Regions from separate parts of the Paenibacillus sp. FSL H7-0735 genome, predicted to be linked through region 4. Evidence: predicted binding sites of a transcription regulator. Region 4 holds the regulator's gene; each other region holds the start of a gene.

What was found. Region 4 encodes Rex, which represses fermentation and respiration genes when NADH is low (regulators of the CRP and FNR family bind a similar motif). Its sites were predicted from a motif close to TTGTGAAATATTTCACAA; they were not measured.
Region 1: a site for Rex is predicted at 5,219-5,236, ahead of adhE (bifunctional acetaldehyde-CoA/alcohol dehydrogenase). Genes of this name have one in related genera too.
Region 2: a site for Rex is predicted at 6,511-6,528, ahead of NSS82_RS13205 (DUF1641 domain-containing protein). Genes of this name have one in related genera too.
Region 3: a site for Rex is predicted at 1,396-1,413, ahead of scfA (six-cysteine ranthipeptide SCIFF). Genes of this name have one in related genera too.

The regions. Positions count from the first base shown of each region.
Region 1 is NZ_JBBOZH010000001.1:5,190,309-5,198,653, forward strand. It holds gene pflB (formate C-acetyltransferase) at 8-2,269, opposite strand; gene adhE (bifunctional acetaldehyde-CoA/alcohol dehydrogenase) at 2,522-5,143, opposite strand; gene NSS82_RS23700 (ABC transporter substrate-binding protein) at 5,549-7,015, opposite strand; gene NSS82_RS23705 (carbohydrate ABC transporter permease) at 7,148-8,020, opposite strand; gene NSS82_RS23710 (carbohydrate ABC transporter permease) at 8,022-8,345, opposite strand, start outside.
Region 2 is NZ_JBBOZH010000001.1:2,944,706-2,953,050, forward strand. It holds gene NSS82_RS13170 (DUF3888 domain-containing protein) at 1-177, shown strand, start outside; gene NSS82_RS13175 (hypothetical protein) at 1,110-1,448, shown strand; gene dnaN (DNA polymerase III subunit beta) at 1,449-2,591, shown strand; gene NSS82_RS13185 (EFR1 family ferrodoxin) at 3,159-4,043, shown strand; gene NSS82_RS13190 (hypothetical protein) at 4,047-4,667, shown strand; gene NSS82_RS13195 (nitroreductase family protein) at 4,779-5,396, opposite strand; gene NSS82_RS13200 (DUF2785 domain-containing protein) at 5,618-6,460, shown strand; gene NSS82_RS13205 (DUF1641 domain-containing protein) at 6,661-7,104, shown strand; gene NSS82_RS13210 (NAD(P)/FAD-dependent oxidoreductase) at 7,145-8,323, shown strand.
Region 3 is NZ_JBBOZH010000001.1:847,467-855,811, forward strand. It holds gene NSS82_RS03770 (NACHT domain-containing protein) at 1-14, shown strand, start outside; partial or broken gene NSS82_RS03775 (SF0329 family protein) at 357-910, shown strand; gene scfA (six-cysteine ranthipeptide SCIFF) at 1,439-1,588, shown strand; gene scfB (thioether cross-link-forming SCIFF peptide maturase) at 1,711-3,096, shown strand; gene NSS82_RS03790 (hypothetical protein) at 3,395-3,847, shown strand; gene NSS82_RS03795 (DUF2075 domain-containing protein) at 4,136-5,785, opposite strand; gene NSS82_RS03800 (helix-turn-helix domain-containing protein) at 5,953-6,297, opposite strand; gene NSS82_RS03805 (hypothetical protein) at 6,476-7,114, shown strand; gene NSS82_RS03810 (nucleotide pyrophosphohydrolase) at 7,293-7,625, shown strand; gene NSS82_RS03815 (restriction endonuclease) at 7,845-8,345, shown strand, end outside.
Region 4 is NZ_JBBOZH010000001.1:4,910,099-4,918,443, reverse strand. It holds gene panD (aspartate 1-decarboxylase) at 1-52, shown strand, start outside; gene NSS82_RS22360 (tetratricopeptide repeat protein) at 164-805, shown strand; gene dinG (ATP-dependent DNA helicase DinG) at 932-3,793, shown strand; gene NSS82_RS22350 (redox-sensing transcriptional repressor Rex) at 3,924-4,577, shown strand; gene NSS82_RS22345 (amidohydrolase) at 4,564-5,865, shown strand; gene NSS82_RS22340 (cell wall elongation regulator TseB-like domain-containing protein) at 6,124-6,555, shown strand; gene NSS82_RS22335 (hypothetical protein) at 6,966-7,508, shown strand; gene NSS82_RS22330 (AAA family ATPase) at 7,501-8,345, shown strand, end outside.

The DNA.
Region 1 (8,345 bases), 280 kb from region 4:
GAACAAATTACATCGAACCGTGGAATGTACGGTTGATTACGTCCATTTGTTGTTCGCGAGTCAGCTTGATGAAGTTAACTGCATAGCCGGATACACGAATAGTCAATTGTGGATAGTTCTCTGGGTGCTCCATAGCGTCCATCAGCTGTTCACGGTTAAATACGTTAACATTCAAATGCTGAGCGTTGTTATGGAAGTATCCATCCATCATGTGTACCAGGTTAGACTTACGGGAATCCTCGTCTTTACCAAGTGCCTTAGGTACGATGGAGAACGTGTTAGAGATACCATCTTGTGCATCGGAGTAAGGCAGTTTAGCTACAGAGTTCAGGGAAGCCAAGGCGCCTTTCTTGTCACGTCCGTGCATTGGGTTAGCACCCGGTGCGAAAGGTTCACCTTTCTTACGTCCGTCAGGTGTAGTACCTGTCTTCTTACCGTACACTACATTCGAAGTAATGGTCAGTACCGATTGAGTTGGCACAGAATCACGATATGTTTTGTTTTTACGGATCATAGTCATGAAGGTTTCAACCAATTCTACTGCGATGCTGTCTACAGCATCGTCATTGTTACCGTAGCAAGGGAATTCGCCTTCGGTTTCGAAGTCGATCGCAATACCTTGTTCGTTACGAATAGGTTTTACTTTGGCGTATTTAATTGCGCTTAGTGAGTCAGCTGCAACGGACAGCCCAGCAATACCACAAGCCATCGTACGCAGAATGTCACGGTCATGCAGCGCCATTTCGATACGTTCGTAAGAATATTTGTCATGCATATAGTGAATGATGTTCAAAGTGTTAACATAAGTTTTAGCCAACCACTCCATCATCGGTTTGAAACGTTTCATTACTTCGTCATAATCCAGATATTCAGAAGTGATCGCTGGGAATTCCGGTCCAACTTGTGCTCCGGATTTTTCGTCTATACCACCATTGATAGCATACAGCAATGCTTTTGCCAGGTTGGCACGAGCGCCGAAGAACTGCATTTGTTTACCGATACGCATTGGAGATACGCAGCAAGCAATCGCATAATCTTCACCCCAGTATGGACGCATTACATCGTCATTTTCATACTGAATTGCACTAGTTTCGATGGAAACCTTAGCACAATATTTTTTGAAGGCTTCAGGCAATTTTTCGGACCATAGTACAGTTAAGTTTGGTTCCGGAGCTGGACCCAAGTTGTACAGGGTGTTCAAGAAACGGAAGCTGTTCTTGGTAACACGAGTTGTTCCGTCTTCAGCCATACCACCGATGGATTCAGTTACCCATGTTGGGTCGCCGGAGAACAGATCATTATAGTCAGGTGTACGCAAGAATTTCACGATACGCAGTTTCATTACGAAATGATCGACGATTTCTTGTACTTGTTCTTCAGTCAAAGTACCTTCAGCAATATCGCGCTCTGCATAAATGTCCAGGAAAGAGGACACACGGCCCAGGGACATCGCCGCACCATTTTGTTCTTTAACTGCTGCCAGATATCCGAAGTATACCCATTGAGTAGCTTCTTTGAAGTTGGTCGCTGGTCTGGAAATATCCATACCATGAGCGGCTGCCATTTCTTTCAATTCGCCAAGTGCACGAATTTGCTCGGACAGCTCTTCACGCAAACGAATGATATCTTCAGTCATGGAATCAACTTCAAGCTCAGTTTGTTGTTGTTTTTTGTCTTTAATGAGGAAATCAATACCGTACAGAGCAATGCGGCGGTAGTCGCCGATGATGCGTCCGCGGCCGTAAGCATCAGGAAGACCTGTAATTACGCCGGATTTACGCACAGCTCTCATGTCTGGTGTATATGCATCAAATACGCCTTGGTTATGCGTTTTGCGAATGTTCGTAAACATGTCAACGATGTTTTGTGGAAGCTCGAAGCCATAAGCTTTCGTAGCATCAACCATCATCTTGATCCCGCCAAATGGCTGGATGGAACGTTTGAAAGGAGCGTCAGTCTGTACGCCTACAATTTGTTCCTTGTCTTTGTCAATGTAGCCTGGAGCATGTGAAGTGATTGTGGAGACAGTATCTAGGGAAACATCCCATACGCCGCCTCTTTCTCTTTCTTCCTTGCTCAATTGGGAAATAATCTTCCATAGTTCAGTTGTGTTACTAGTAGGTCCTACGAGGAATTCTTCGTTTCCTTCATAAGGCTTAATGTTACTTGCGATAAAGTTGTTAACGTCAACTTTTCTGGACCATTTACCTTTTGTAAAACTTCTCCAACCGGATTTCACTTCTTGTACATCTTTTTCAATCACCGACATGCTAAATCCCTCCATCTATATTTATAATATTTGTAGAGATCGCGGGCTTGAAGGTTGATCCCGTGTCTCGTGATCCCAAGAAAGATATGGTTGTTCGAAAATTCACAATCATTGTTCCATGTATGGGACCGTTGTTTATATAAACATTTTAGTTTATTTTCTATAAATAGACTGTGACAAATATCACCTTTCCGGTGATATTTGTCACTTATATCTAGTCCACAACCATCCTATTATCTACTTAACCAAATATTAATTATCAAATCTTCCGTAGAAAGCATTACGGTACACATCTGCAAGTTCAGATACCAGTGGCAGCTTAGGATTGGCAGTTGTACATTGATCTTCAAATGCACGGTCAGCCAAGTAATCTACACGGGATTCAAAATCCTTAGGATCAAAGCCCAGTTGTTGGAAGGATTCTTCGATACCCAGTTTTTTGTTCATATCGCGAATAGCATTGATCAGGCTAGTTACACCTTCTTCAGTTGTGCGAGCTGGCAATCCCAGAATACGGGCGATTTCTGCATAACGCTCGTCAGCTACGAAGTGTGAATATTTAGGGAACGAAGCGAACTTCGTAGGTTTCTTAGCATTGTAACGAATAACGTGTGGCATAAGGATCGCATTAGTACGACCGTGAGCAGTGTGATATTGACCGCCCCATTTATGCGCCAAACTGTGGTTAATACCCAGGAAAGCATTAGCAAAGGCCATACCAGCAAGTGTTGATGCGTTATGCATTTTCTCACGGGCAACTCTGTCGCCTTCAAGCGCCGATTTTTCAAGGTATTGGAATACCAATTGGATTGCTTTAATTGCCAGACCATCAGTGTAGTCACTCGCCATAACAGATACATAAGCTTCGATGGCATGTGTCAATACGTCCATACCTGTATCAGCTACAGCAGTTTTTGGCAAGCTATATACGAACTCTGGATCAATGATAGCTACGTCTGGAGTTAGCTCGTAGTCAGCCAATGGATATTTAGTGTGTTGTTCAGTTGTTTTATCGGTAATAACTGCGAAAGATGTTACTTCCGAACCCGTACCCGAAGTAGTTGGAATCGCTACAAACTTAGCTTTATTTCCAAGTTTAGGGAATTTGTAAACCCGTTTACGGATATCCATGAATTTTTGTTTCAGACCGTTAAAGTCTGCGTCTGGATGTTCATAGAATAACCACATTCCTTTTGCAGCATCCATTGGGGAACCACCACCAAGTGCGATGATGCAGTCCGGTTGGAATCTGTTCATCATTGCTGTACCTTTTTCAACTGTAGTTGTCGATGGATCTGGTTCAACTTCCGAGAACACTTCTATCGCTACAGGAGTTTGGCGTTGACGCAGGTAATGTTCAACTCTCTCAACATATCCGAGCTTAACCATCATTGGGTCAGTGATAATTGCGACACGTGTGATATCAGGCATTTTGGTCAGGTACTGAGTAGCACCTTTTTCGAAATAGATCTTGTCAGGTACTTTAAACCATTGCATATTCACGGTACGACGATTCACCCTTTTCACGTTGATCAAATTAATTGCTGTAACGTTTTGCGACACGGAGTTACGACCATAAGATCCGCAGCCCAGCGTCAACGAAGGGATGTTAGTGTTATAGATATCGCCGATCGCACCATGAGTGGAAGGCGAGTTAACGAGAATACGTCCTGTTTGCAGACGGTTGGAGAACTTCATGATTACTTCTTCGTTGTTGGAGTGGATAGCCGAACTATGGCCCATACCACCAAATTCAACAACTTGTGCTGCGCGTTCGATACCTTGATCTGCGTTTTTAACTTTGTAGCAAGCAAGCACAGGACTCAATTTTTCAGCGGACAATGGATATTTAGTGCCTACACCTTCAAGTTCTGCTACCAGAATCTTAGTGCCGGCAGGAACTTGAATGCCGCACATTTCAGCAATTTTCACTGCGGATTGTCCAACGATTGCTGGGTTAACCGCACATTTATCAACGTTCATAGCGCCGCTAGTAAGTTTGGCAGCTTCTTCTTTGTTAACAAAGTAGCAGCCATTAGCGATCATTTTCTTTTTCACTTGATCAAAGATTGGTTCTTCGATAATAACAGCTTGCTCGGAAGCACAGATCATACCATTATCAAATGTTTTGGAAAGAATGATGTCCGTTACGGCTTGATCGATATCCGCGCTCTTTTCGATGAATGCAGGTACGTTACCAGGACCTACGCCAAGAGCTGGTTTACCACAGCTATAAGCTGCTTTTACCATTGCAGAACCGCCTGTTGCGAGAATAAGTGCAACGTCAGGGTTGTTCATCAAAGCGTTTGTTTTGTCCATCGTTGGCATTTCAATCCATTGGATACAATTCTCAGGTGCGCCAGCTTTTACAGCCGCATCATGAAGAATTCTAGCAGCTGCTGCACTACACTCTTGCGCAGATGGGTGGAAACCGAATATAATAGGGTTCCGTGTCTTAATCGAAATCAACGCTTTAAACATCGTGGTGGATGTAGGGTTGGTTACCGGTGTGATACCCATTACAATTCCGACGGGCTCAGCAATTTTTTGGAAGCTTTCATAAGCATTGTCTTCAATAACGCCTACTGTTTTATCGTATTTAATTCCGTGCCAGATATATTCTGTCGAGAAGATGTTTTTAGTAATTTTGTCTTCGTAAACCCCGCGGCCAGTTTCTTCTACAGCCAATTTAGCGAGGTACATATGTTTGTCGAGTCCAGCCAACGCCATTGCATGAACGATTGTGTCAACTTGCTCTTGATCCAGCGCCATGAATGCCTCATGTGCTTTTTTCGCTTTATCCACTAAAGTCTGAATATACTCTTCAGCGGTAGTTTGTTTAACTTGGGCGGCGACTTCGTTCTTAACTGCCATCTCCCTCGTCCTCCTGTCAATTTTTAGGTTGTTTTTCTCTACACATTTATCTTATCACATCATTTCCACCTTGTATAGTGAAATCTTTCACAAAGTATAAAGTTTTTTTGATTTGTTTTCAAAGCGCTTTCATTCGATCATATTATAGCTTTTTTACCATTATTTATGCTTTATTATTCCTTAAATTTAAAGTTTATGTTTAAAAAGACAAGAACTGATACCCATTTTCTACCTTTCCGCTCGCAAAAATATTTTAAAAAAGCAAATCTAATTTTGTTGACACTCTATTTTTCCATTGGCCTCTAAAAAATAGTCGGATGCCCCCCGTCGTGTTGATTTATAAAAATATCAATAATATAAACATAAAAAAACCGACTCCTATGGAGCCGGTTCTGTTCTTTTTAGCTATTCTACTTTAATTGTGTCGAAGAATTTCTCTTGCACTGTTTTGGCAGCAGCTTCAAGCTGTGTCTTGGAATCTGTTCCTTTTTTGGAGAACAGCTCTTGAATTACATTGGACATGGTTGCGTAGTAGTCCTGTGTATTGTATTGCGCTTCCGGTTTACCGTCCAGCAAACCTAAAATATCAGGGCTGTATTGATATACATTTGTATATTTATCATACACAGCTTTCGTTTTCTTGCCGAAGTCAGAATCTGCAGAATAGTAATCTAAGAGCGGCGGAATAAAGTATTTACCATCCGTTGTACGTTGTTGCAGAACCGCATCCAGTGCTTCTAGACCTTTATCGGAGAAGTAATCAAATGTAATATAACGGAATGCCATTTCTTGCTCGTCTGGTGTTGCATTTGGATTGATTACAAGGTAGTCACCACCAAGTACCCCGGTGTGTTTTCCGCCTTTTTCCATTGCAGGCATTGGATACGTAAGTACATCTTCTGGTTTCAGACCGCCCTGATTCAACGCTTGCTCAATAACACCGTCAGATCCAGCCATTACCATTGCTGTACGACTTTGTTGGAATGCGCCTACAGCATCACCCCAGCCCAGTGCCCAGTCCTGAGGAATCGCGTTTGCTTCCCATCTAAGTTTCTTGTAGAAATCCAGCGCTTTAATCCCAGCCTCAGAATTAAAAGTAGCTACAACCTTACCGCCTTCAATCTTCTGAATTTCACCGCCAGCTTCGAACAGGAAGTTGGTCCAGTTCCAGCCTGCTTCATTCCCTTTACCCATTGGAGCAATACCGGAAATCCCTTTTTTGGTATCAGCTACGCCTTTGGCGGTATTCAGCATATCATCCCAAGTCCAATCCATAGGTGGAACAGCAACGCCTTTTTCGTCCAGCATTTTTTTGTTGATCATTGTGGTTGTTACATAACCCTTTTGAGTTACGCCGAAGACTTTACCGTCAATGATAAATTGATTTTGGAGAACCGGGTTAATTTGATCCTTAAATTCGTATTTATTCCACAGATCCGTAATGTCAGCTACCCAGCCTTTTTCAACTAGGAATTTTGCTTCTGTAGCGTAGGTGTTAAAGAAGGTTGGAGCTTCATTCGCTGCCATTTTGATGCCGATTTCACTTACATTGTACTGCCAATCGTCTTTGACGATTTCAACATTCGGATATTCCTCTTGGAAACGTTTGATCTTGTCATCTTCCTGTGCTCTAACTTCGGTTAGGTCAGGGGTTGGATAGTGAATTTTGATGGTCACTTTTCTTTGTGTGATATCATCAGTTGGCGCTGCTGTAGCACTGCCAGCATTATCTGTTGCAGCATTCGTTGGCGCAGTAGTCGCTTCCCCTTCCTTGTTTCCTGTCGTGTTTCCGTTATTGTTATTACCGCCGCAAGCGGTTAACAACGATCCGGCCACAAGGAGGCTTAGTAGCACGCTAGAGTACTTACGCATTGAAACTCCCCTTTTCAATTCATAGTTATCTTACATATCGATCATAAAAGAGAAATCGTTTACAAACGAGGTGCATTTATATTCCTTTCATGTGCATGTTTACGATCCGTGACTAAATCCGTCGATCCTTGCTTATCCCTTAACTGCTGATAATGCGACGCCACGCATAATGAACTTTTGGAAGATCAGGAAGACAAGGATCGGCGGCAACGATACGATAAATAGGATGGCGAATTTAATATTCGTATTAAGTGCCTTTACATTAATAACGTATTTATAGATTGCTGTCGCGAGCGTATATTTCTCTTCACTGTGCATAACCAGAGATGGCCAGAACCAGTCATTCCATGCGGTAGAAAAGATAAAGATCGCCAGCGTAGCAAAAATCGGAACCGACAATGGCACTGCAATGGAGAAAAAGCTTCTCGGCTCAGAGGAACCGTCAATCCGCGCTGCTTCAAAAATTTCAGGGTGTATCCCATCAAAAAAGTTCTTTAAGAGTAGAAAATAGAATGTATTCGCACCAGCAGGCAGCCAAAAAGCAGCGTACTGATTCAGTAATCCAAGCTCTTTTAGATTGACAAAGTTGGGAATCATATAGCTGGTCGCCGGAATAAACAATGTCATCAGGAAAAAGAAATAAATTGCCTTTCTGTAAGGGACATTCATACGAGAAATGCTGAAAGCAGACATTCCCAATACTACTAGTGTCACGACCATATTCCCCACAAAAATATAAATGGTGTTTTTAAGGAACATCAGCAGATCAATGTAATTCATCGCTTCCTTAAGGTTGCTGAAGTGCCATTCCTGCGGGAAAAAATGCGGTGGGAATGAGTTCACCTCTTGATTCGATTTCAGTCCGTTAAATAACGTCATACAGATCGGATACAGCATGCTAAACACCATAATCAAAATGACCACGCACATCAAGCCATAAACGATCTTATTGCTTGTTTTTTTCAAATCATGTTCTGAGAGAATCCCTCTGTCTGCGCTCTTCATCTTAGTTGTCCTCCTTGTTAAGCTTGAACTGTAAAATGCCCAAACCACCTAGGACAATGAACATTAGCATGCCAAGCGCAGTCGCCGTTCCATAATCGAGTCGCGTAAAAGCATATTTTACGATCAGCAGCGCATAGGTAAGCGTAGTATTATTCGGTCCACCATCAAGCAGCGCCATTTGTGACTGATACCCTTGTGAAGTCCCGATAATCTGTAATATCAACATCAAAATGATCAAATTACGTAGCGAAGGCAATGTGATGTACTTTATACGTGCCCACACACCCGCCCCATCAATCTCAGCTGCTTCATACCAATCCCGCGG
Region 2 (8,345 bases), 2.0 Mb from region 4:
GATTTCTTGATTACACTTAACGTATATCCTACAGTAGGTCCACATATTTCAGTTGGAGAAGATACCATGACTTTTAGGATCTCTCCTGGTCCTAAGGTGAAGCTTGAATCGTTCAAGCATCTAAAAGACCCCCAAAAGTCAGACTTCCCACCAAATTATCAGAACATCCTGAGATAGTGTAGTTTAGGTAAGGCGGGCGGAAGAGTAGATGTTAATATGTGCCGCGCGTTGAGTTATGAGGCGAGCTATTTTTACATGAGTAGGGAGTTCTGCGGTAAAGGTAATGGGTTGAGTAGGGAAGGGAGTCTTAGGAGATGGTGAGTGAGAGGGGAGGAAGGTTGGGCTAGTGGCGTGATGAGGGTGAGTGAGAGGGGAATAAGGTTTGGTTAGCGGCATGATGAGGGGCAGTGAGAGGGGATGAAGGATGGGCTACTGGCGTGATGAGGGTGTGTATGTGAGGGGATAGAGGTTGGGTTAGTGGCATGATGAGGGTGTGTGAGAGGGAATGAAGGTTGGGCTAGTGGCGTGATGAGGGTGTGCGTGAGGGGATAGAAGTTGGGTTAGTGGCGTGATGAGGGTGTGTGAGAGGGAATGAAGGTTGGGCTAGTGGCGTGATGAGGGTGAGTGCGTGTGTCCGGGAGTGGGTAAACGGGATAGTTGCAGTTTATACACTTATTTGCAGGAGATAAGAAGCTTAGTCACTTTTAGTTGCATTTGGTGCAGTTAAAAGAAGTCTTTTCACACTAATTTGTTAATATCGTTGAATTTAGTTGCAGAGAATACACTTATTTCGCTCGGGCAGCACTATGTATTGTTTATAGTTGTATAAAGTGCAATTAACTCATACATTCACAAAAAAATTTAAGCAAAATAAAAAATCCATGGGTTAACGTTGCAATACCCAACTCATACCCAACTCATACCCAACGCATACCCAACTCATACCCAACGCATACCAAACTCATGCCTAGCCCACCACACACACTCCGATCTTTGGGGTGTTTTTTTTTGTGGTTAGACTTGTGGTGGATTAATGGCGATTATGGTATTATGAAATTAGTGAATGCATTGATTTGAGTTACTAAATTCAAATAAGGAGGTGCGAGGGATTGGGTGATCATAAATTTGAAGGCGAACACAAGGGAAGGAGCAGTATTAGCGAAATTAAAGATAAAGTCACTAGCGATAGCGCAAGTAACAACGAGGATAAAGTTAAAGTAGGTGTAGCTACTAAAGATGGGCAGTTGGGGTTTCTTTTTACAAGGGGAGGTCTTCGGGAGGGTGCGGGTAGAAAAAGCACTGGTGTAACTAAAAAGGTATCTTTGACGTTATCTGAGGACGTTTGGCAGGAGATAGAGCAGGCTTGTGCGGATCAGAACGCATCTCGCTCTCAAGTATTTCGGAACATTATTGAGGCGCATTTTGTAAAGGAATCTAAGGAGAGTTAGGTGAAGTCTTTGCTAATCCATGTATCAAAAGATTCTCTGAGTACCGCTTTACAGGCAGCATTAAAAGCCATATCCGCGAATAGTTCCTCACGTGTTCTATCTGGAATACTTATTCAAGCGCAAACTCAGGGTCTGATATTAACAGCCAGCAATATAAGAATGACCATTGAATATAAGCTCCCTGTAAAAATGGATTCGGTGGTTGTGCACAACACAGGTGAGATCGTAGTTCCCGCACGTTATTTTTATGAGATCATTCGTAAGCTTGATCCTGGACTAATTAGGCTGGAAATCGTAGAGTCATTGATATTAAATATTCAATCAGGGAACACTCAATTTCGTTTATGTGGAATGGATGCAGCAGAGTTTCCGAGAATCCAATACATAGATCATCCAAATATTCAAAGGATAAGCATGAAGAACATTCTCTTGAAGCAAATATTTAAAAGAGTGGTTTTTGCGGTCTCTTCATCGGAAACCAGACCTGTGCTTACAGGAGTTTTGCTTCAAATAGATAAGCGAAATATTCGTGTAGTCGCCACTGATGGCATCTGCTTCGCCCAGCATATTGTTGAAAGCATAGAAGATTACGGTGCAATTCCTTTAGATGTTGTAATCCCGGGCAGCAGCCTGGAGGATCTTTTAAAAATATTAAGCGATGATGCAGACAGCAGCACCGATTTAGAAATAGGCCCCAAGCAGATCAGATTTATTTCTAATGGATTGAGGGTTCAGTCTGCCCTTCTAGAAGGAACTTATCCCTCTGTCAATAATTTAATCCCAAAAGCGTATCTCTCCGAAGTGATTGTTAAGACAGACCGTTTGTTACATGTGGTTGAACGTATTTCTATATTGGCTGGTGAGAGTGTTATGCTCAGCGTACTTCCTTCTAACACGCTAAGTTTAGTGTCCAAGACTGCAGAAATTGGGGATGTAAAAGAAGAGATTCCTTTGGAACATCTAGAGGGTGATCATTTTCGAGTAGCCTTTAACGGAAAATATTTCAGGGACATCCTTCGGGCGATTGATAGTGAGACGCTTAGAATCAGGTTCGCGGGAAAAGAAAGACCGCTGGTGATCCTGCCTGTAGACGCATCTTCGTCCACACTTTTTTTAATTACTCCTGTGAGGACGCATGATTGAGGATATGTTAATTGCAGTATTTGAGTAGATTTGGGTGAATAGCTGCAACTGAGTCCGAGCAATTGCTGAAAAGAACGCCACCTGCCAAATCTGCTCCTAAACGTGCTAACCAGTGCTTAAACTAACTGTCTATGGCTCAACTTATCTACTCCGTGCGCGGAATTAGCTGCCTATTGCTCAACCTATCTACACCGTGCGGAATTAGCTACCTATAGCTCAACCTATCTACTCCGTGCACGAAATTAGTTACCTATAGCACAATCTATCCGCCTACGTCTCGAAACCAGTTACCTTTTGCTCGATCTAGATCGTAGCGGACCGTACTGCAGCTATTTCAGCATATGGGTTTATTTTGCGAAGGTTTCGGACTGTATAGCACCTATTGCCCTTGATTTACTCAGAAAAGGAGTACATTTGAGCGAATAGCTGCAACTGAGTCCGATAGTGTGGCAAAACGAGCGAAATTATGGAAATAAGAGCAACTGAGTCCGAAATAGCCCAAACCCACTTCAGCATCACAGCTTTCCCAGACGGGAATGAGGTATATTTGATCTGGGAGGGGATGGAATGCATAATGCAAAGACGGCCATATTTTATTTCTCAGGTACTGGCAATACGGAGATTATTGCTAAGCAATTTGCTGAAAGGCTAAGAAGTAAAGGGCAAGACGTAGATTTGTTTAGAGTGGAAGATATTATTAAAGGCACTCGTTCTGTAGAATATGAAGCCTATGATCTTATAGGTATTGGTCATCCGGTTCTAGGCTTTGGCGCTTCCGGTTTTGTTGAACATTTTGCAGATCAGCTGCCTGAATGTAATGGAACCCCGGCATTTGTATTCAAAACGGCATCCTCTCCACACTATATCAATAACGGTGCTTCGAATACGGTTCTTCGTTCTTTGCGTGGGAAGGGATATATCCCTTTTCACAATTCCATTTTGGCGATGCCATGTAATTTTTATATCAAATATGATGACAGGTTGAATAAGCAGTTGTACCAAGCCGCACAGCGTAAGGTGGAATTGTTTGCAGAGGAAATCGTAAACCGAACACCACGAAATCTGCCGATTCACCCTGTGTTGGAGCGGGTTCTGAGAACAGTATATTATTGTGAGGAACACCAAGGGGGAAAATACTTCGCAAAAGGATTGCGTACAACGGACGCTTGCACACTATGTTTAAAATGTGTCAGCAACTGTCCAACATCCAATATTAGTAGCGGCGTAGAAGGAATTGTTTTCAGTCAAAATTGTTTATTATGTATGCGTTGTGTTTATTCTTGTCCTCAGAAGGCAATCCAAGCGACACGACTGAAGGCTAGCGTAGTAGATCCCTATACTGGAGGTCCGAATCTTCATAAACTAATGAAGGATTCTGCGAATGATGGACGGTTTGTTACTCCCAAATCCAAGGGCTACTATAAGCATTTTATTAAGTATTTGGAGGAATGACATATGAATCTGTTTCGGATGGGATCTAAGCTACTGGGGATTGAGCGGATCAGCACATTTTTGGAGGATAATTATGTGAGTATCGGCTACCCCGGAATAGGGGATCTGGAGAATCTAAGCATAGAGGAACTTCGTGATCGATTAATCGGTACTTACCAATATAGTGAGCCGGAGCTTATGCAACATCTGCAAGCCCTTCAGCTATTTGTACATACGATGCAAGATGGAGATTATGTGCTGGTGGCCGATGGAGATTGGGTACATCTCGGAGACCTCGGAGATTATTTTTACAACGAGTTAAATGATAATGTTGACGAGGGTACATGCCATCGGCGTGGTGTAACGTGGTTGAAAAGTCTGCCGATTTCTGAACTAAACGCAGGCGTGCGGGAGTTATTTAACCAAAGTGCACCGGTTGTACAATTTAAGGGTCCAAAACCAAGTGCTCGCTTGGATCTGTGGATTACAGGTGTTTCTGCTAATGAACAAGAAGTGAATAGTCCGCTGGAATTGGATGAGGAGACGCTCTCTAAGGCGCTTAATATTTTGAAAGAAGCTTTGATTTGTGATGACTCCGAACGACGGGAACGAGCAGCGATTGCCATTTTACAATATGCGAAGTAGAGCACCTCTTCTATATCGGGCACACGGTTCATTATCTTCATGATGAGTTCCAATTAAAAAAACGTTCCACCCGCTACTTGCCTCGGATGGAACGTTTTGCTGTATCTATAATCAGATGAACTCAACGAATTCGTTGACTGGCTTACGGTAGCCGCGGGGTCTGATTTTATGTTTTTTGTCTTTGCCGATCGTGATCAGCATAACAGGTACCATATGATCCGGCAGATTCAAGGTGGATTGGATAACATCAGCATCGAAGCCGATCATCGGGCAGGTATCCCAGCCTTTATCTTTGGCGATCAGCATAAAGTGCATGGCCGAGAGAGAGGCATTACGTATTGCTTCATCTCTTTGAAAAGCATCCTTATCAATGTAAGCATTGTTAATCATCTCTATTTGCTCATCATATTCCTCTTGTGACATCGCTCCTAAAGCTTTAAGCCCGCCATAGATTTCTGGAGCCTGCTGATAAGCATGCTTATCTCCTAGCACTACAATAACTGCTGAAGCAGTATGGATTTTATATTGGCCGTAAGCCGCTTCGCGAATTTCTTCTTTTAAGCTCTCGTTAGATATCACTTTGTAATTTGTATGCTGTAGATTATAGGCCGATGGTGCCAATCTGGCGTAAGAGAACATTTCCTCTAATTCATTCTGAGGGATGGTGACCCCTTCCACAAAATTCATAGCGGATCTGCGGGACTGAATCAAGTCTGTAAAAGCGCTCATAAGTATTCCTCCGTTGTGTATGTATTCGGTTGTAAAATATAAACACCTGATATTTGTAAATGTACTAACTAAATGTTACTAACTCAAAATAACACAGCCTATAAAATTCGTCAATGATAAAATTTATTGAAGTTAATCTTGAATACCCTGTTGTCAAAAAATAGGACATAAATTAGGATATTAGGATATGTAAAAACACGGTGAATGAAAGGGTGGATAAATTGATTAATAGTAGAGAACGATTGATGATAGATTTACAAAGAATCGAAGAGAATGACTACGAGCTTAGAAGTGGACAGGACATAAAGGATTATGTGAAGTTGATGCTTGAGCATTTAGGAGATCCCGAGCCTGTGCTGCGTGATGAATTGATTTATTCCACATTCTACAAATGGATTAATGAGAAACATTGGTTTAATGATGCGGAGCTTCGTGAACTGCTGTGGATACTCCTTGACGAGCAGCATCTATTTTATCACATTGGGAACAAAGAAGATCAGACGGTGTATACAAGAACATTTTCTGTATTGGTTGTTGCTCTTATTCTCCAGCGGCATAGGGAAAAGGCTATATTGGATAGCTCTGAATTTACAAAGGTGAAGCAGGGTTTAATTCGTTATTATAAGGAAGAACGGGATTTAAGAGGTTATATGGAAAAAGAAGGCTGGGCACACGCAGCAGCCCATGGCGCAGACGCCTTGGATGAGCTGGTTTTATGCTCGGAGAGTGATGCCGAGGTGCGGGAAGAGGTTCTGACAGTTGTTCAAAAGATGCTTTATAACGATCAATACATATTCAGGGAGGAAGAAGATGAACGGATTGCTACTATTATAGTTACAATCATCGATCATCATTTACTTCCACAGCAGTCTATAACCGATTGGATTCTCAACTTGGCGCAATGTGGCAGTTGGCCTAGAAGCCACAGCCAGTACGTTACTCGAATAAATACAAAGAACTTCCTGCGTTCTCTTTATTTCAGGTTACTTCTAACAGAGAAGAATATGGACATTGTGGATGTTTTGTTGAAAACTGAGAAGAATTTGAATGAATTTGTACATTAATTCACTCAAACGGTTTTAATTAACACTGGTAATTTAAATAATTTATTATAATGTAATAAAAATCACAAAATTTTATGGAAATTCAAAAACTTTGTGACATTTATAACTTGATAAGTGCTATAATAGAAATATGGCGTTAAAAGTTCTTATGTTTTTCATTACTATTAAGCAGCAAAGCTTATTGCAGAGGAGATTTGGATATGTCAGAATCAATCACTCAAACACAACCTGAACAAGAATCACCAAAAGTAGCTGTTAGCAAGGAACAAATGGATGTTCTAGAGCAGCTCTTGAAACCAGAAGTTCAGGAATCATTAACAGTCTTGGTGGAACAGCTGCCAAAATTAACTGAGCTTGTTGGCGTGCTTACAAAGTCCTATGACTTTGTGCAAACTGTCGCAGCGGATGATGTCTTGAAAAGTGATACGGTAAGTGCAATTAAAGAACTTGCTGAACCTGTAGTGCATTCCGCGAAGAATATGGCAGCTACAGTGATCGAAGCAAAAGATCGTGCGAATGAAAGTAACGAAGTTATTGGTCTTTTTGGTCTTATGAAGTTGTTGAAAGATCCGCAAGCGCAAAAGCTTTTCCGTTTCGTAAATGCATACCTTCAAGTTGCTGGAGAACGCAGTAAGCAGAAATAATCATTTTCATATCTTATTCGTAAGGGACGGAGGAAACATCATGTCTAAACATATTGTCATTCTAGGAGCAGGTTATGGTGGTCTACTAAGCGCCTTAACCGTACGCAAGTATCTCAAAAAAGATGAAGCTAAAATTACTGTAGTTAATCAGTATCCTACCCACCAAATCATCACAGAATTGCATCGTCTTGCAGCAGGTAGTGTTGCAGAGGGTGCTGTTGCTATGCCTCTAACTAAGCTTTTCGCAGGTAAAGATATTGACCTGAAAATCGCGAAGGTTAATTCATTTTCTGTGGAGAACAAACAAATTGTTCTTTCTGATGGTGTGACACTTACTTATGATGCGCTTGTTGTAGGTCTTGGCAGCACTACAGCTTATTTTGGCATTCCAGGGCTTGAACAATACAGTATGGTATTGAAATCAGCTGCAGATGCTAACAAAATTCATCAACATATTGAAGATCGTATTCGTGAATATGCGAAATCGAAAAATGAAGCAGATGCAAACATCCTGATCGGTGGCGGCGGTTTAACCGGCGTTGAGCTTGTTGGTGAAATCGCGGATGTATTGCCTACACTTACTAAAAAATATGGCGTTGATCCTAAAGAAATTAAGCTTATGCTCGTTGAAGCAGGTCCTAAAATCCTTCCAGTATTGCCAGATGCATTGATCGAACGTGCTGTAGCAAGCTTGGAAAAACGTGGTGTTCAATTCTTGACAGGTCTTCCTGTTACGAATGTAGAAGGCAATGCGATTGACTTGAAAGACGGTCAAAAAATTATTGCTAACACGTTTGTATGGACTGGTGGCGTACAAGGAAATCCACTCATCGGCGAATCCGGTCTTGAAGTTAACCGCGGTCGTGCAACGGTGAATGAGTTCTTGCAATCCACTTCTCACAAAGATGTATTCGTTGCTGGTGACAGCGCGGTGGTCTTTGCAGAAGATGGACGTCCATACCCTCCAACTGCTCAAATCGCTTGGCAAATGGGTGAATTGATCGGATACAATCTGTATGCCTTCTTGAAAAATAAATCGTTTGAAAGCTTTAGCCCAATCAACTCTGGTACGCTTGCTAGCTTAGGCCGTAAAGACGGTGTAGCCATCGTTGGTGCAAGTTCTACTCCGTTAAAAGGCTTGCCTGCAACTCTGATGAAGGAAGCAAGTAATATTCGTTACTTGTCCCACATTAAAGGATTGTTCAGCCTAGCTTACTAATATAGTTTAACCCTAAACCCTG
Region 3 (8,345 bases), 4.1 Mb from region 4:
TTATTAATTTCTAATCAGATAGCCGCTCAAGTGAATGACAGGGCACTTTACTATGATTGTGTATGAGTAGGATCCTGCTTAATCATTCTGTACTCCCTGCTACTCAGCACATGTTGAATCAGTATCTTTGTTGGTTTATGAGGGTATAACTCCATAAAAACCCGTGCTAGAAATTGAATATGACGTGAATAAATTAGAGGATCGGATGAATGGAGATTGGGACAAAAACCAAATCCATCAAGCTGTTCCTCTGTTTTTTATATCAAGATTTTATTTGGGTTTTATTGGAATTTTATTATGAATATTTAGAATGACCGCCTCAACAGGTATTAATAATATAGAACATAGGAGGACCCATGTCCTGGAGCAAATTGAAGCAACAACTAGAGAGTTTTCCCTGTCCTGCGTTATACGGTAGGGTTGAATATCGCGCAAACAGTTACCGTTATTTACCCGATAAATCAGGGAGTTGTTATATTTCGGTAGATAAAAAGAACGTACTCAATATGAATGATAGACTAGCTCAATTAGATGGTATGAGACGGAGCAGGAGATTAAGAATGATTCAGATCTCCAAATTCCTATCAACCATGAAGACATTGAAGCGGTTAGCAAAGATAGTACGGGACAATCCCGGAGGATCGTCTAATAGTCATTGCAAGAAGCAGAAAGATATCAGAAGTTGCAAAGGATATTTTGTCAGCTCAGACATTATTAAGTAAATCGAACTTTATTGTTATAGCTACTAAGTATTTATCTATTTCCATAGAGGAGAGCTTAGAAAGCGACGATATCTTATTGAATATTCTAGCCTTAGTGGACAGACGAGTTGGGAAAAAGCGGATTTAAACATGAGCGAGAAGATGAAGTTAGCATCCAATTGCAATATTTTTATGAACTAAGGCGTAGTAAAATGAAAATAAATAGCTTCATTGAATATTTAAGAAACACTCCATACAAAATCTCCTTATTCTAAGCGACTTGTTATCTTAACAAAAGCCAGACAATGGGAGGGATGTCCACATATGGTGCATATGGAATCGGAGATTGTCGGTCTACTGGTAAGCAAGGATATAGTGTGATGAATCCTTATATTTATTGGACTTTACTGTCACGTATGATACAAAATTGTTATTGATACTTATTTGACCGGAAAATCAATGGAAAAATACAAGTGTTTTATTGAAGAGATGGCATTATTGCCGTCTCTTTTTTTGTTTCACTTTTTTAGTATTGCCCTGACTCTGGTTCCTGCTACCGCATCCTACGATCACAAGCATGAAAGACTGCACGAAAATTAACGTTGATACTTATGTTTAAGCCCTCTCTACTCTGTTAGGTGACGGGCATCATAGACGTACTTGCGTGATGTTGCTACGATGTTCCATGGAAATTAAGTGAAAGTGATCACAAGAAATTACAGAAGGAGTTATTTAACGTGAAAAGAATCGTAACCTTAAGCACCCGCAAACTGATGGATACCGCAAAACACGGTGGATGCGGCGCATGCCAGACCTCTTGCCAGTCCGCTTGTAAAACTTCCTGCGGCGTTGCAAACCAGAAGTGTGAAAATGCAATGAACAGATAGGATTCGGAATTTTACCGCCCATTGCTCTGCTGATGGGCGGCTATTTTTAAGAAATGGATGCTACCTCTAAAGGAAGGCAAAGCCGTTTCTACTTGTGTGCAAAAGGAGCTTGATTAGTAAGTATGATTCATCAATATAAACTAAACGGATACAATATCGTGCTCGATACCTATAGTGGCTCGGTGCATGTTGTTGATGACCTAGCATATGAAATTATAGCGGATTATGAGAAAACTTCTGTCGATCAAATCGTGACAATGATGTTAGAGAAATATAAGCACGATTCCAGCATTTCTGAGAGTGAAATTCGAGAAACCATCGTGGATATCGAGGCGCTTATAAATGAGGGACAGCTCTTTACAAAAGATGAGTATGAGAACCTCTCGCTTGATTTAAAAAAACGAAAAACTTATGTTAAGGCACTCTGCCTCAATGTTGCGCATACCTGTAATTTGTCATGCGATTATTGCTTCGCTAGCCAAGGGAAATACAACGGAGATCGAGCAATCATGAGCTATGAGGTTGGACAAAAAGCTATCGATTACCTGCTTGAAAATTCGGGTCATCATCGCAACCTGGACATCGACTTTTTCGGCGGGGAGCCGCTTTTGGCCTGGAAAGTAGTTAAACAGATCGTAGCTTATGCAAGAAGCAAAGAACAAGAATACAAAAAGAAGTTCCGCTTCACCTTTACGACGAACGGGATGCTGCTGAACGATGAGGTCACTGAGTTTTTAAATCAGGAAATGTACAATGTCGTATTAAGCCTGGATGGAAGAAAAGAGGTTCATGACCGACTTCGCCAAACGGTTAACGGAAAAGGCAGCTACGATCATATTCTTCCGAAGTTCAAGGAATTCGTTCGTAAGCGCGGGGACCAAGAGTACTATGTACGGGGAACTTACACTCGTAACAATGTCGATTTCACCAATGATATATTTCATATCGCAGATCTTGGTTTTGACAAAATCTCGATGGAACCGGTCATCTGTGATCCAAGGGAACCCTATGCACTTACCGAGGAGGACCTCCCGGAGATATATAACCAGTACGAAATTCTCGCTAAGGAAATGATCGGACGCGGTGAACAAGGCAAGGGGTTTACCTTTTATCATTACATGCTTGACCTCTCGGAAGGACCTTGCATCCAGAAGAGAATCACTGGCTGTGGTTCAGGAACGGAATATCTTGCTGTCACCCCTTGGGGAGAGCTTTTTCCTTGCCACCAGTTCGTAGGGGATGAAGAGTATAGCATGGGGAACCTCTGGGATGGCATCACAAAGCCAGAGCTGCAATGTCAATTTAAAGAGAGCAACTGCTACTCGAAGCCGGAATGCAAAGACTGCTGGGCTAAACTCTACTGCAGCGGTGGTTGTCCTGCCAATGCACTGCACGCGACGGGTTCCTTAATTGGTACCTATGACTTCAGCTGTGACGTCTTCCGCAAGAGGGTCGAATGTTCCATGATGGTGAAGGTGGATGAATCTATTAGAGCGATGGAAGGGTAACCTAACTAATTAAATAACGAATAAATACACGATAACCGAGAAATAGACACTTTTAAAAGAAGTGCTTTTTCTCGGTTTTTGTATGAATTTAGAGAAGGAGGACCGTAAAACAAGCGAGACTACCGGTTTCTGCGTTTGAGAACGAGATAAAATGAACAGGTGTTTGGAGGGTGAATCATGAGGGTTAAAATATTTCTTTTCGTGACTATATTGTCTGCCTGTTTGGATGTAGTAATGTATCGGTATTAAAAATCAAGATGATGGAATTGCAAAGAATATCGCTACGGTTGAACCAATAATGGATGCCGGAAAAGAAGATAATCTTATTCCAAGTAATACATCTGAACCATTTGTAGGAAGTAAGGATTTGGATAGTGAAACTGAGAAGTTCTTCTATGGAACTTGGAAAGTTAAAAAAATTTTAGGATTTGCGAATTCTTATAATGATGCTTCAGAATATCCAACAGGGCAAAGCGTTATTGGTGATGAAATTATAATCAAAAAAGATTCCTTTTTATCAAAAGGGTTTGAACACTACTCTCCTGTTTATCAATATGAGCTAGAAGCTCCGCTTTATAACATTACAGAAGTACACTATAATAATGACTCTTTTTATAGAGTTTATAAAATGGATATGCCGAGTTTAAGCATGAATGATGAAGTAAAAGTATTAAGTATCTCCGACTCTTATACAGGACTTGCTATAACCGTAAGTTTTTTGGATGTGAATAATGACAGACTTATCTATTAGAGGCAACACAATTTGAACTGAAAAGAGTCATGAAGTAAAGGTTATACCAATTGGTTAACGGTGAGCGACCCTCGACAGAACCATTCAGCATTGTTTCACCTGAGGCGTTAATTCTAATAGGGAATGTTCTGAATGATAAGTTTTTAGTGAAAAAATTGAACCATGGTTTTCTGATAATTAGAAGGACAATGGCGTGTAATTTGAATGAGGTGGATTAATGATCGATGAAATAGGCAATAAAAGATGTAGTTAGAGAAGTGAAGTGAGAGAGAAGGTTATTGCAGACTCCTAAGAGCCTGCATCGGGACGACATGATAATAATCTTGCTCTTAGCTTTGGGTCGGTAGCATAAATATAGAGTCCATGGATGCCACGTTTCATTAAAACATTGAGCGAATTCAATATGATCTCTTCTTTAATCTGTTTTATTTTCTCATTGGAGAAATCAGTTCGTGAGGTAAAGGCACCTACGTCCTTGTACTTAGTGACGTCAATTAGAATTTGATCTGTTTTCTCATCGTATCCAATGGATGGGCCAAGGATTACACCCACATAATTCAAGTCAAAACCCTGGATCGTATAAATAGAACCTACTTCTTGAATAGTATGAACTTCTTCGGCCCAAGTAGTATTGTTTCTCGTTATATTCCACGGCATTTTCAGCCCATCAGCTTCTACGTAGTATATCTCCCCATCCTTTTTATGTTCATAATCAAAGGTAGACACCATTCTGGATAAACCAAATTCCTGATTCTTATCTTCAATCGCTTTCTTCAATTTATGTATGTCACTGAAGATTTGTAAATCATATGCATTATTGCTTACTGTAGGAATCTTGACAAGCTTCTTAGAAAGAAAACTGTCGATCCAATTTATGATTTCTGGACCTGCATCCATTCGAAATTGATCGGTTAACAGGAATTTTTTGGTGTGATATTTTTCTGTTATTTCATTTAGCATTTGTTTATTCCAATAACTTTTAATCTTGAGAACCTGCCTCGGATCAAAGATTACAATAGTTACAGCACTTCTTTTAATGATCTCCTCCAATTGATTCGCATACCGGAAGTTGTTATAAGAGTCTTCTTTAGTTAAGAGTAAGTGTGCTTCATCTACTAATACAATATTAGCTGGTTTGGTATTTGGATCAACTGTTTTGTTTATGAAAGATGTTGGTTTCAAAAAGTTTTTCTTTTTCAAATTAGGGAGACTCTTAGCTATACTTTGATAGGTTTTTAACATTTCGCTATGATTAACCAATAAGTAATTATTTGTACCATTCAAATTGGAGCTATCATCGTTAGCATAATCTTGAATAGTGTTAAATAGAGAACTTAATAATACACTTTTGCCTGTGCCTGCGTTGCCTTCAATTAATAGTACGTGAGGAGTAGTTTTTTTAGCGTGCTTTTTGCAAAACTCGATAACCGAATTTTTTACTTCTAGTTGCTGTTCCGAGAGCTCTCTATACGGAGAAAGCTTATACGTATCCTTATTTCTTAAGTTCTCAAGTGTCTGCTCTACAATATGTTCTTGCTTCAACCTTTCCCATATTTGCATGAATATTTCTTGGTTGTAATATTCCTTTTGGTAATAATTGTGCATCTGGGTTTTTACTGTTTGGCTTACATTTTGGAGTTTGAATTGATTTTCAGCAATGAAATAATTAATTAGATTGGTCTCGATGTTATAAGTAGCAGATTGATGAAACCTCTCGTCCCCAATAATTATTGTTTGATTATGCATTTTGCGTTGTGGATTTTTAAGGTGCTCATTTAGTCGTCTCTTCACGTGAACAGTTTGTCCAATATAAGCTTGGGACAACTTTTGATTATAAAGAATATAGATGACTGGATGGTTGATTAAATAATCTGCTTGGATGTGATCAGAATCCCATTTATTAAAGCCTATTTTCTCAAAAACAAGTTCTCTCGCCATTTTAGTCTCCTGCATGATTGGATTTTCATAGAGATTGAATACAAAGCTTCGATGTTCCAATATTTGCAATCAACTCCAAAATACTAAAGCCATTTTTAGACTTTTACAGAAAAAAACGTTTATGTATGAAGGGAAAATAACAAAGATAACCTAAAAGAGCTAGTGCACTATTTTAGGACCCCGCTTACCTCTTTTACAATCCTCATCATAGCCTCAATTTGCTTAATACTTAAGCCGCTCACAGCAACCATATACTCATCAACTGCCGCTTGTTGAGCAGCTTCAACCTCATTTTGTTTATCGTAATTCTGAAAAAACTCACTTGGCTGAACCTTTAAGGCTATCACAATTTTCTCAAGTGAATCTATGGAAAAGTTTCGTTCTCCTCGTTCTACTGACCCTATATAAGCATCATCCAGATTTGATAACTCCGCAAGTTTTTGTTGGGTTAAGCCCTTTGATTTCCGAATATCCCTTACTCTATCTCCAACCAAGTTGCGTAACTTTGTCATTATTATTCACCTCTCCTAAAGGGTAGGAGAGTAAAGGTATAAATAGCAGGGATTCATAGGCGGTAAAATTTATTGAAAAAACTTCTTATGAGTAGTATATTTTATTTATTCTACTACTTGCATATGAATCGAGAAAGAAGCTTTTTCTGGAAAAACCCTTTATAAGGAGGTTATACTTATGCACCTCTCAATTCTTAAGTCCTTCAACCCAGATTTTCTTGTCGAAATGCTGGAAACTGCGCACTACTTCGAACAGTGGAACAAGTTGCTATACACTGCAGATATTTTGCATAGCTATGCCCAGCGTATTTATGAAGAGCGGTTGTACTGTAAAGCGATGGGGACAACGATTCCCTTAGTTAAGATGCAACGCCCTCTTGTTTATTATTTTGGTTTCAGTCAACAGATGCGGGGAGTTGCATATCAGCATCTGGGGGATTACGAGCAGGCCAGGGATAGTATTTATAGATATGTAGAACTTGGGTGGTTAGAGGACTTAGGAACGGAGGGGCAAGAAATTGCTTGTAAATTTCGACATTTGGCAAAAGTGAATTTATATGCTGTAGAGATTTTATCTGGAAAAATAGAACTCTTGGATGAGTATGTTCGCTTTCTTCATACCTATCCAAAGGGATTGCTTGATGGGTTGGTTGTGATTATGAAAACTGCAATTTGTTATGGATTGAACGTGGATGAGCAGTTGAACAACTTAACTGATGATATAAGTGAAATCAAATCAGTACAGGATAATACTACGCAGTTGAAGTACAGAAGGTTTTGTTATCTAGTGAATCTATATAATATGCGGAAGGTTTAATAGAGTTGTCTACCTTATTTAGTTTGACTATTCCTGGTCTCCATAATATTCTTAATTAAGAAGCATATAACAAGGCCAAAGCGTGGCCATGAGTGACCATTCAGAGGCGAATCCTAGGTAAAGGGAGAACTGCCTCTTTTTGCGTTCTTTACTTATTTATCATGACAGGAGCACACAGATGAGAGAAGAGCTTTTAAAACAAATCTTGGCCTTTCGAGACAATAGGAACTGGGAACAGTTCCACAATCCGAAGGATTTGGCGATTTCGTTGAGTATTGAAGCGTCTGAATTGCTAGAAATCTTTCAGTGGAAGTCTTCCGAGGAAGCAGTTCAGTCCAAAAAGGAACAGATCGCCGATGAAATTGCAGATGTACTAGTGTACGCAGTGTACTTAGCACAGTCGTTAGAGCTAGACCTTGAAGATATAATACTCGCTAAGCTGAAGAAGAATGAAGCCAAGTATCCAATTGAAAAGGCATTTGGGAAGAAAGAAAAATATACTGATTTATAGGGGAGCATACATGATCATTTGCAGCAGCTGTGCACTAGCTTTCCAGGAGAAAGTTGATAGCAACCAGCCAACAGTGGAAATTGAGAATGCATTTATCAAATGGGGATGCGGCTCAGTGCCGGGAAAGAAAAGCCTAAAATTGAGAGTATCTGGAAGGCCGACTCAAGCGAGTAATGATATAGCTATCTAAATTTTTCTAATTAATCAGAGGAGTATTTTATGGCATCAATTATTGGATTTATAGCAGTTATCATCCTTTTATCTATCTTGTCCGGACTGATGCAAGGTAATAAGAAGAAAAAACGACGCAGTTCTGACAATCGGAAAACACCCGTTAAGAAAAACACTGCCACTACCTTTAAACGTTCCTCTACAGTGTGTAGGCCGGATGAAGTAATCTTAAAAGCGCCCCTAGATCAAATTAATGGTGCTGAGTTTGAAAGATTGCTGTCTTTATATTTTCGGGATCAAGGCTATATCGTCAAAGAAGTAGGAGTAGGTGGCAAAGATGGGGGCGTAGACTTGGTTATTATCGATAAGCGCGGAGAGAAAACCGCGGTGCAAGCCAAGTGTTATGCTGAACACAACAAAGTACAGGTTATGACGGTTCGTGAATTGGTAGGTGCTAAAAGAAACCATGACTGCATCTTGTCTCTGCTTATCACCACTTCTGATCTTACGGTGGATGCAAAACGGGAGGCGGAGCAATTTAAAGTCGAT
Region 4 (8,345 bases):
TAACAAACCAGTGAAGCTGGCTGATCATGAATTGCATGCTACAATCGCTTAATGTATGGACTTACGCCATGTAATGAATGGCAGGGATGAAAGACCCCGATCTCGCAGAAAATGAAGTCAGGCAAGCTGAACTGATTTCATCTTCAGTAAGGGGGGATAGCCCATGTTTCAACATTTGTTTGCTGAAATGAACAAGGTGCTTCAGGAGATCATAACAGATTACCCTACAGCGGAGGGTGCCCGCCGGAACGAGCTTTTATGCAATTATAATATGCTGCATAGACTGAGCGATAAAGTGATGGATGAATGGCTCGCTTTTGCTGAGAAGCTAAGTCACTTTCGCGAAAGTGCGGATTTTACAGCAGTGGTCGAAGAGGAAGTGCCGGAACAGGAAGCACCAGAGCTGTGTATGGATTCCTTTGTAAGAGGTCAGGGATATTATAAGCTGCTGATGTATGGAAAGTGTATTGATCAGTTTAAAGAAGTTATTGCGCAATACCCGGATAGCTTGGCTGCTCGATTATATTTAGCCATCTCTTATCTGCAGGAAGGTGACGGTGAAGCCGCTTGGAGTCATCTGAACCATATGCTGGGCTTGATACGGGAGACCAAGCTGAAAGCCATGGTATATAATGCTTTAGGCTGCATACGAGCCTCACAGGAACGTTTTAATGAAGCGCAGGAATTGTTTGACCTTGCCTTGCAGCATGACCCGGCGCTTCCGGAGCCAAACGTTAACTTAGAGGTATGCCGCCGTCGTGGAGGGAAGCTGCATTTTGGAAATCAGCTGGTTTCCCTTTTGTAAAAGAATAACGGTTTTGGAAATTTCTATTCAAGCGATGCATCCCCTGAACCAGTGGTGTGCATCGCCTTTTTTCGCAACTTCTGTTATGCTGATTAAGAGTCTCAATTGAAAGGGAATAGAATTATAATGAAATTTGCCGTGCTTGATTTTGAAACAACAGGAACCCAATCCGTGGGTGAAATTATCCAGGTTGGCCTTGCAATTATAGAAGAAGACCGGTCCATCTCCCGGGTATATGGTTCCTATGTCAAGCCCGGAACGCCGATTCCTCCTTTTATAACAGGTCTGACGGGGATTACCGATGATGATGTGAAGGATGCGCCTGAGCTGGATGAGATGATGATGGAGCTTGTTCCGCTCTTGGATGATGTTGTGCTTGTAGGGCATAATGTCGCTTTCGACTTCCATTTTTTACAAAATGCTTTAGATCGTTGTGGTTATTTGCCATTTCAAGGGCGGATTTTGGATACGATTGATTTTCTGAAAATTTGCTTTCCTTCGCTCACATCTTATCAGCTAGGCTCTGTCAGTGCTCATTTTGGAGTGACACATGATCGTCCGCATCAGGCAGATAGTGATGCACTTGCGACTGCTTTAGTGCTGTTGAAATGTCTGGAGGAGCTCTACGAGCTGCCGCTGCTTACGATCCAGAGACTCTGTGAGCTGTTTACCGAAGAGGATAGTGATCTGGGCTGGTACTTTGATGGTCTGCTGCGAGAGCGGGAAGCGGAGACGCTACAGCCCGAAGGTGATCTGACTTTCTATCGTCAATTAGCGCTTGCAGTAGGAGACTGGACGGAGTTAGCGCCACCTAGAGATGAGCATGCTGAGAATCCGCTAGCGAATTTATCTTTTACTGATTATATGGACGAAGTAACCAAACGACTTAAAGACACATTACCGCAGTATGAAAGCCGGGAAGCTCAGGATATTATGATCAATGAGGTGATGACGGCACTTGCCGAAGACAAACACCTACTGATCGAAGCGGGCACAGGAACCGGTAAATCGCTCGGTTATTTGTTGCCTGCCATTTATCAAAGCGTTCGCACCAATGAAAAAGTCATGGTCAGCACTCATACCATTAATCTGCAGGACCAATTGCGCGAGCGGGATATCCCTTTGTTAACGCAGGTAGTTCCTTTTCCGTTTAAAGCTGCTATTTTTAAGGGAAGAGGACATTATTTGTGTCTGCGTAAGTTTGAGCATAAAATTAATAAAAAGGACTTTATAAGCCCAAGGGAAGATGCGCTTACTGCAGCTCAGATGATCGTATGGCTCACTCAAAGTGAATCAGGGGATGATGAAGAGCTGAATTTAAGCGGCCGGGGCGGTGATTTCTGGGAGACGGTGGCAAGCGATACCGATTCCTGTCTGGGCCGTTCCTGTCCTTGGTTCCGCAAATGCTATTATCATAGGGCCAAGCATGAAGCTGGGATTGCTGACGTGGTCATTACGAACCACTCCAAGCTATTCGCAGATGTTAAAGCTGGGCACCAGCTGCTTCCAGCTTACGAGCATCTTGTAATTGATGAAGCACATCATTTAGAAGATGTGGCTGGTAAACATCTTGGCATGCATATGAAGCATTTCACTGTGGCACACACGTTATCGCGACTGTATAAAGATAGCCGAAACGGACAGCTTCCTGCTCTGCGCCAGATCTTACAGTCGTCAGGCAGTGAAGAGGCTTCAGAATGGAGCGGAGTCATCGATCGGATCTACCCGGATCTGCTTACTGTCAAAGAAACCTGGGATGCACTCAGCGACAAGCTGTTCAGCCTTTTGCCGGAACGCAGTGATGCGGCAGCAGGGGAAGCGGGACAACTGGTTATGCGTTTGCTTCCCGCCCGTAAGCCGAAGGATTGGGATGAATTAGTTGCGCTTGAGAACACTATGAATCTGACGTTAAGCGACATCATCCGTAAGGGTGATAAAATGCTTAATGAGATGCGTGACCAGGAAAGCCAATCCTCAGCAGACAGTCTTGTTACTGATATTAGCGGTTTATTTAAGGATTTGGCTTCCATACGTGAGCAAGTAAGATTCTTTATGGGGCTGAATGACGATAATGTAGTATATTGGCTGGAGGCAAATGGAAATTACCGCAGCAAATCACTGCAGATGTATGCCGTCCCTGTGGATGTTAGCAGCCAGCTTAAAGAGTTGTTCTTCGATAAGAAAAAAAGCATCGTGCTTACCTCGGCGACGCTGTCTGTAGATAAATCTTTTCAGTTTATGATTGATAATCTCGGACTTAACGAAGCTGCGGAAGAGGGACGTCTAATGACCTCACTCCTTCCATCTCCCTTTAAGTATCGCGAGCAGGCGCTGCTAGTTATACCGCGTGATTTTCCTAGTGTGAAGGGCAGTGTGGGCGATGCTCGATTTGTCGATACACTCGTACAGTCGTTAGCAGAAGCTGCCAAAACAACACGTGGGCGGATGCTGGTTCTGTTTACTTCTTATAAAATGCTGCGTCAGGTATATGATCCGCTTAAAGAGGCTTTGGCCTCACAAGAGATTACGGTGCTTGGTCAAGGCGTGGAAGGTGGCAGCCGGAGCAAGCTGATCCGCCGCTTTCAGGACAGTGCAGCATCCGTTCTGCTGGGGACGAGCAGCTTCTGGGAAGGTGTAGATATTCCAGGTGAAGCACTGACTTGCCTGGCCATCGTGAGACTTCCGTTTCAACCGCCGAATCACCCGTTGGCGGAAGCGAAGTCGGAGTTATTGCAGGCTCAGAAGAAGAATCCATTCATGAAATTGTCTGTTCCTCAAGCGGTTATTCGTTTTAAGCAGGGATTCGGAAGACTGGTTCGCACGGCGCAGGATCGCGGAATAGTTATTGTTTATGATACAAGGGTTATTGAATCTCATTACGGGAAGTATTTCCTTTATTCATTGCCTGGTCCCAAAATGGAGCATATGCTGACTGATCAAATGGTCCCCCGCATAGCGGAATGGCTAGAGGATGGCGGCGCTTCTTAAAATGCTCGTCTTCAGTTTAGCTCCTCCTTATCCTTAAGGGCGGTAAGTTACAGTACCGCCCTTAATAAGGAGAGGTATACGTTAGAATATGGATTTTCACAAGAACATTACTATTTTTAGGAGGAAAAATATGAAATCGGATAAAATATCAGAAGCCGTTGTTCGCAGACTACCTGTGTATTTGCGTTTTTTGAATGATCTCCAGAATCGCGAAATATTAACAGTTTCCTCTCAGGAACTTGGACAAAAGCTTGATCTTAATCCCGCACAGATTCGTAAGGATTTAGCGTATTTTGGTGACTTCGGCAGAAAAGGTATCGGCTATGATGTAACGTATCTTATTGAGAAAATCCGTCATATTCTGAAGCTGGATCAACAGCTTAATGTAGCTTTAGTAGGGGCAGGTAATCTCGGACATGCCTTGTCTAATTACAATGCATATCTCAAAGATACTATGAAAATCACGGCTATATTTGATTCGTACGCTCCTAAGGTTGGACGTAAGATCAACTCCCTTACTGTGCAACCGATGGATGAACTAGGCAGCACGATTCGTGAGCAAGGTATTCGCATTGCCATTATTACCGTACCTGATTCAGAAGCTCAAAATGTAGCAGATATTCTCATTTCTTCTGGGATTGAAGCAATTTTGAACTTTGCCCCTGTGATTCTGAAGACACCACCGAATATCCGGGTGCATGCAGCTGATTTTACAACTGATCTGCAAAGTCTTGCTTATTACTTGCGGGATGGAAAGGAAGAAAGCGAACATGAACAACAATAAAACGATAATTAAGGGCGGGTATTTTCTGACTCCGGGAACGGATGAGCCGGTTCTGAGTGGATATATGACTATTGAAGATGATTTAATCACTTACATAGGAAAAGAAGAGCCTCAGATGGAAGCTGGAGTGCAAGTGGTTGATGGCAGCCGTCTGCTGTTCATGCCTGGACTTGTAAACACACATGGTCATGCGGCGATGTCTTTGCTGCGTGGATATGGAGATGATTTAGCGCTACAAGTGTGGCTTCAGGAGAAGATGTGGCCGATGGAGGAAAAGTTCACCGGTGATGATGTATACTGGGGAACCTCCTTATCTGTATTGGAAATGCTGAAGGGTGGAACTACGACCTTCCTCGATATGTATGATCACATGGACCGAGTAGCTGAGGTAGCTGAGTTATCAGGTATCCGTTCCGTATTGATGCGTGGTGTGATCGGGTTATGTCCAGAGGATGTACAGAATCACAAGCTTGCGGAAGCGATTTCTTTTGCCCGTAACTGGCATGGAAAGGCTGACGGTAGAATTACTACTATGATCTCGCCGCACGCCCCTTATACTTGCCCTCCGGACTTCCTGGTTAAGTTCGTGCAGGCAGCGCATGATCTGGATTTACCGATGCATACGCATATGTCCGAAACGAAACGTGAAGTGGAACAAAATGTGGCGGATTACGGGTTGCGTCCTGTAGCTCACTTAGAGAAGCTTGGAATGTTCACACGTCCCTCGATAGTTGCACATGGTGTTCATTTAAATGATGAAGAGATTGAGATCTTGGCTCGCCATAATGTGGGTGTCTCTCATAATCCGGGCAGTAATTTGAAGCTGGCTAGCGGAGTGGCTCGGGTTACTGATCTTCTAAAAGCTGGTGTGAAGGTGTCTCTTGGCACGGATGGCGCGGCAAGCAACAATAACTTGGATATGTTTGAAGAGATGCGGCTTGCAGCTCTCATTCATAAGGGTGTCAGCGGTGATCCAACGGCTGTTCCAGCTCCAGAAGCTCTACGTATGGCTACAGAATATGGCGCCCAGTCCATCTTTTTAAATAATGTAGGTAGACTTGCTGTTGGGATGAAAGCTGATTTCATTGCAATTGATATAGATCAGCCGCATTTGCTGCCACACACAGATCTGTTGTCTCATGCAGTTTACTCTGCTAGCGCTAAGGATGTTGAGCATGTGTGGGTGAATGGTAAACAGGTCATCAAGCATGGACAATGCTTAACCCTGGATGAGGAAGCTATCCGGCGTAAAGCGCAAGAAGCCTTCGAAGGTTTATTGAAGCGTTAAGTCTGGAGAATAACGAATAAATAATAGGCTGCGACTTTTTGCTTTTAGCAAAAGTTGCGGCCTTTTGTACATTTTAAGGCTGGGAAAGCTAGAAAATTATGAAATTTTGGATAAACACGCGGGTGTGTTATATAATCAAAAAAGATATATTACTAGAAAGGGAGCTGTACCTTGAAGAAAAGGAAAAAATGGATCCTCCTGGGGTCAGTTCTGATTCTGCTCCTGGGGTTTGGACTTATCCAGTTCTATGCCTATATTATGAAAGATCAATGGAACGAGCGGGATATCGCCAAGGATGTTGCCAAAACCAGAGCGGGTCTAACAGAGGTAACCAAAGCACAAAAATCGGTTTGGGATGAAAATGCAGTGTACTGGGTTTTAACAGGAAAAAATGAAGCCGGGACTGCTCTTATGGTCTGGGTCCGCTTTACGGTAGATGGAAAATTTGCTGAAGGCGACGACGCAGTGTTTGCTGAGGAACTAAGTAAAGGAACCTCAGAAGCCCAAATACGCGGCATTATCAAAGCTGATCTTCCGGACATAACGATTGAACGCTTGCTGCCGGGAGTATATAACGGAGAGTATGCTTGGCAGCTTTTTTATAAACAGAGCGGTCGGTATTATTATCAATTTTATCGGTTTTCGGATGGGTCCCGAATGGGTGAAGGTTACAGTTTACCTAAAAGTTAAGCCGAACATAAGGAAATTAAGGGTGGCAATGTAAACAAGCGAACTTATTATAAGTTCGCTTGTTTACATTTATTTGATGTACAAAAGTGATATACTAAGTGATATACTGAATGGGTGGTTATCACCGAATATTCTCTTAAATTCACATACAAAAATAGGCCGATTGATTAAAAATCAAGGCCGATTTTGTCGAAAACGAGGAATATATTTGGTATTGATGGAAATATTTAAAAAATTAAATTTTAAATATATTCACATTTATTTTGAAATTAGTATATACACCTGTGATATACTACTACTTGTAATTAGAACAGCAATAAGAGACTTCAGTCTCTCTGATGAGCTCTCAAGTAGCTATAAATTATTATACTGAGCTTTATATTTTGTCATCTTTGAGAGGAGGACGTTTCTTGAAATTACGTCTTGTACCTGTGCTGATAACGTCTCTACTGTCGGCTACTCTATTGTTTGGTGGCTTCTTTTTGTATCGTCAGTTTGCAATGCAGGAACCACTTCAGAAGATTGTATCTCAATATGAGGGCGTCAATGATTCTCATATCAGTATTAACCGCAATGAGGTCACTTTGAAACTTGATCTCCAGCCAGGCACGAAATTACGTGAACTGGTTCAGTACGTCTCCAAAGAAGGAAAATCGATGATTGATGGACGTACACTGAAACTTGATGTAGAACAGAACTCCAGTGAACTGCTGGATGAATACTGGGATAAAGCGATGTTCTCTGTAGCTGAAGCCATGGAGAGCCGTAAATATACACTTATACCCACAGAACTTGATGGACTCAAAGCGCAATATCCGCAATATAAAAATGTGATAGCCTCAACAGAAATTGACGACAATAATGTCTATGTAAGCTTAAGTAATGGAAAAGAAAGCAAATTTATTATTTTGCCGCGCAAACCTGCGACATTGGGGGTATGGAATAATGCCTAAATACCTTAAAGAAATTCTAATCGGATTTGTTCCTGTCTTGTTTATTTTTATGGCTTTTCTAGGCATTAATATATTCCCGATCGTTATTGCTGCTGGGATGCTCACGGCTTTACTTATCATTGCTCATTTAAGAGGCGGACTTGCGGTGAATGCAGGTGCCGGGAAGAAACGCAAGAAGGATGGACCTTCAAAGCTTACTTTTGAAGAAATTGGCGGGCAAGACAATGCAAAGCAGGAGCTTCGTGAAGCGTTGGATTTTCTGATCCGGCATGAGGAAATCAGCAAATTCGGGATTCGGCCTTTGAAAGGGATTCTGCTTACAGGCCCTCCAGGAACAGGTAAGACCCTTATGGCTAGAGCAGCAGCACATTATACGAACTCTGTATTTGTGGCAGCATCAGGCAGTGAGTTTGTAGAAATGTACGTAGGTGTCGGTGCCGGCCGTATCCGCGATTTGTTTAAGGATGCCCGTACCCGCGCCCTTAAGGAAAACAAGCAAAGCGCTATTATTTTCATAGATGAAATTGACGTAATTGGCGGTAAGCGTGAAGGCGGACAGCAGCGAGAATATGATCAGACCTTGAATCAGCTGTTGACCGAGATGGACGGGATCTATAACAACGAAACGCCGCGCATTCTGCTGGTAGCAGCCACTAACCGTAAAGAAATGCTTGATTCAGCATTGCTGCGTCCTGGCCGGTTTGACCGTCATATTCAAGTGGACATGCCTGATAAAAAAGGCCGCAAATCGATTCTCGAATTGCATGCCAAAAATAAGCCACTTCATGCAAATGTGAACCTCGACAAAATTTCCGAAGAAGCCTATGGTTTTTCCGG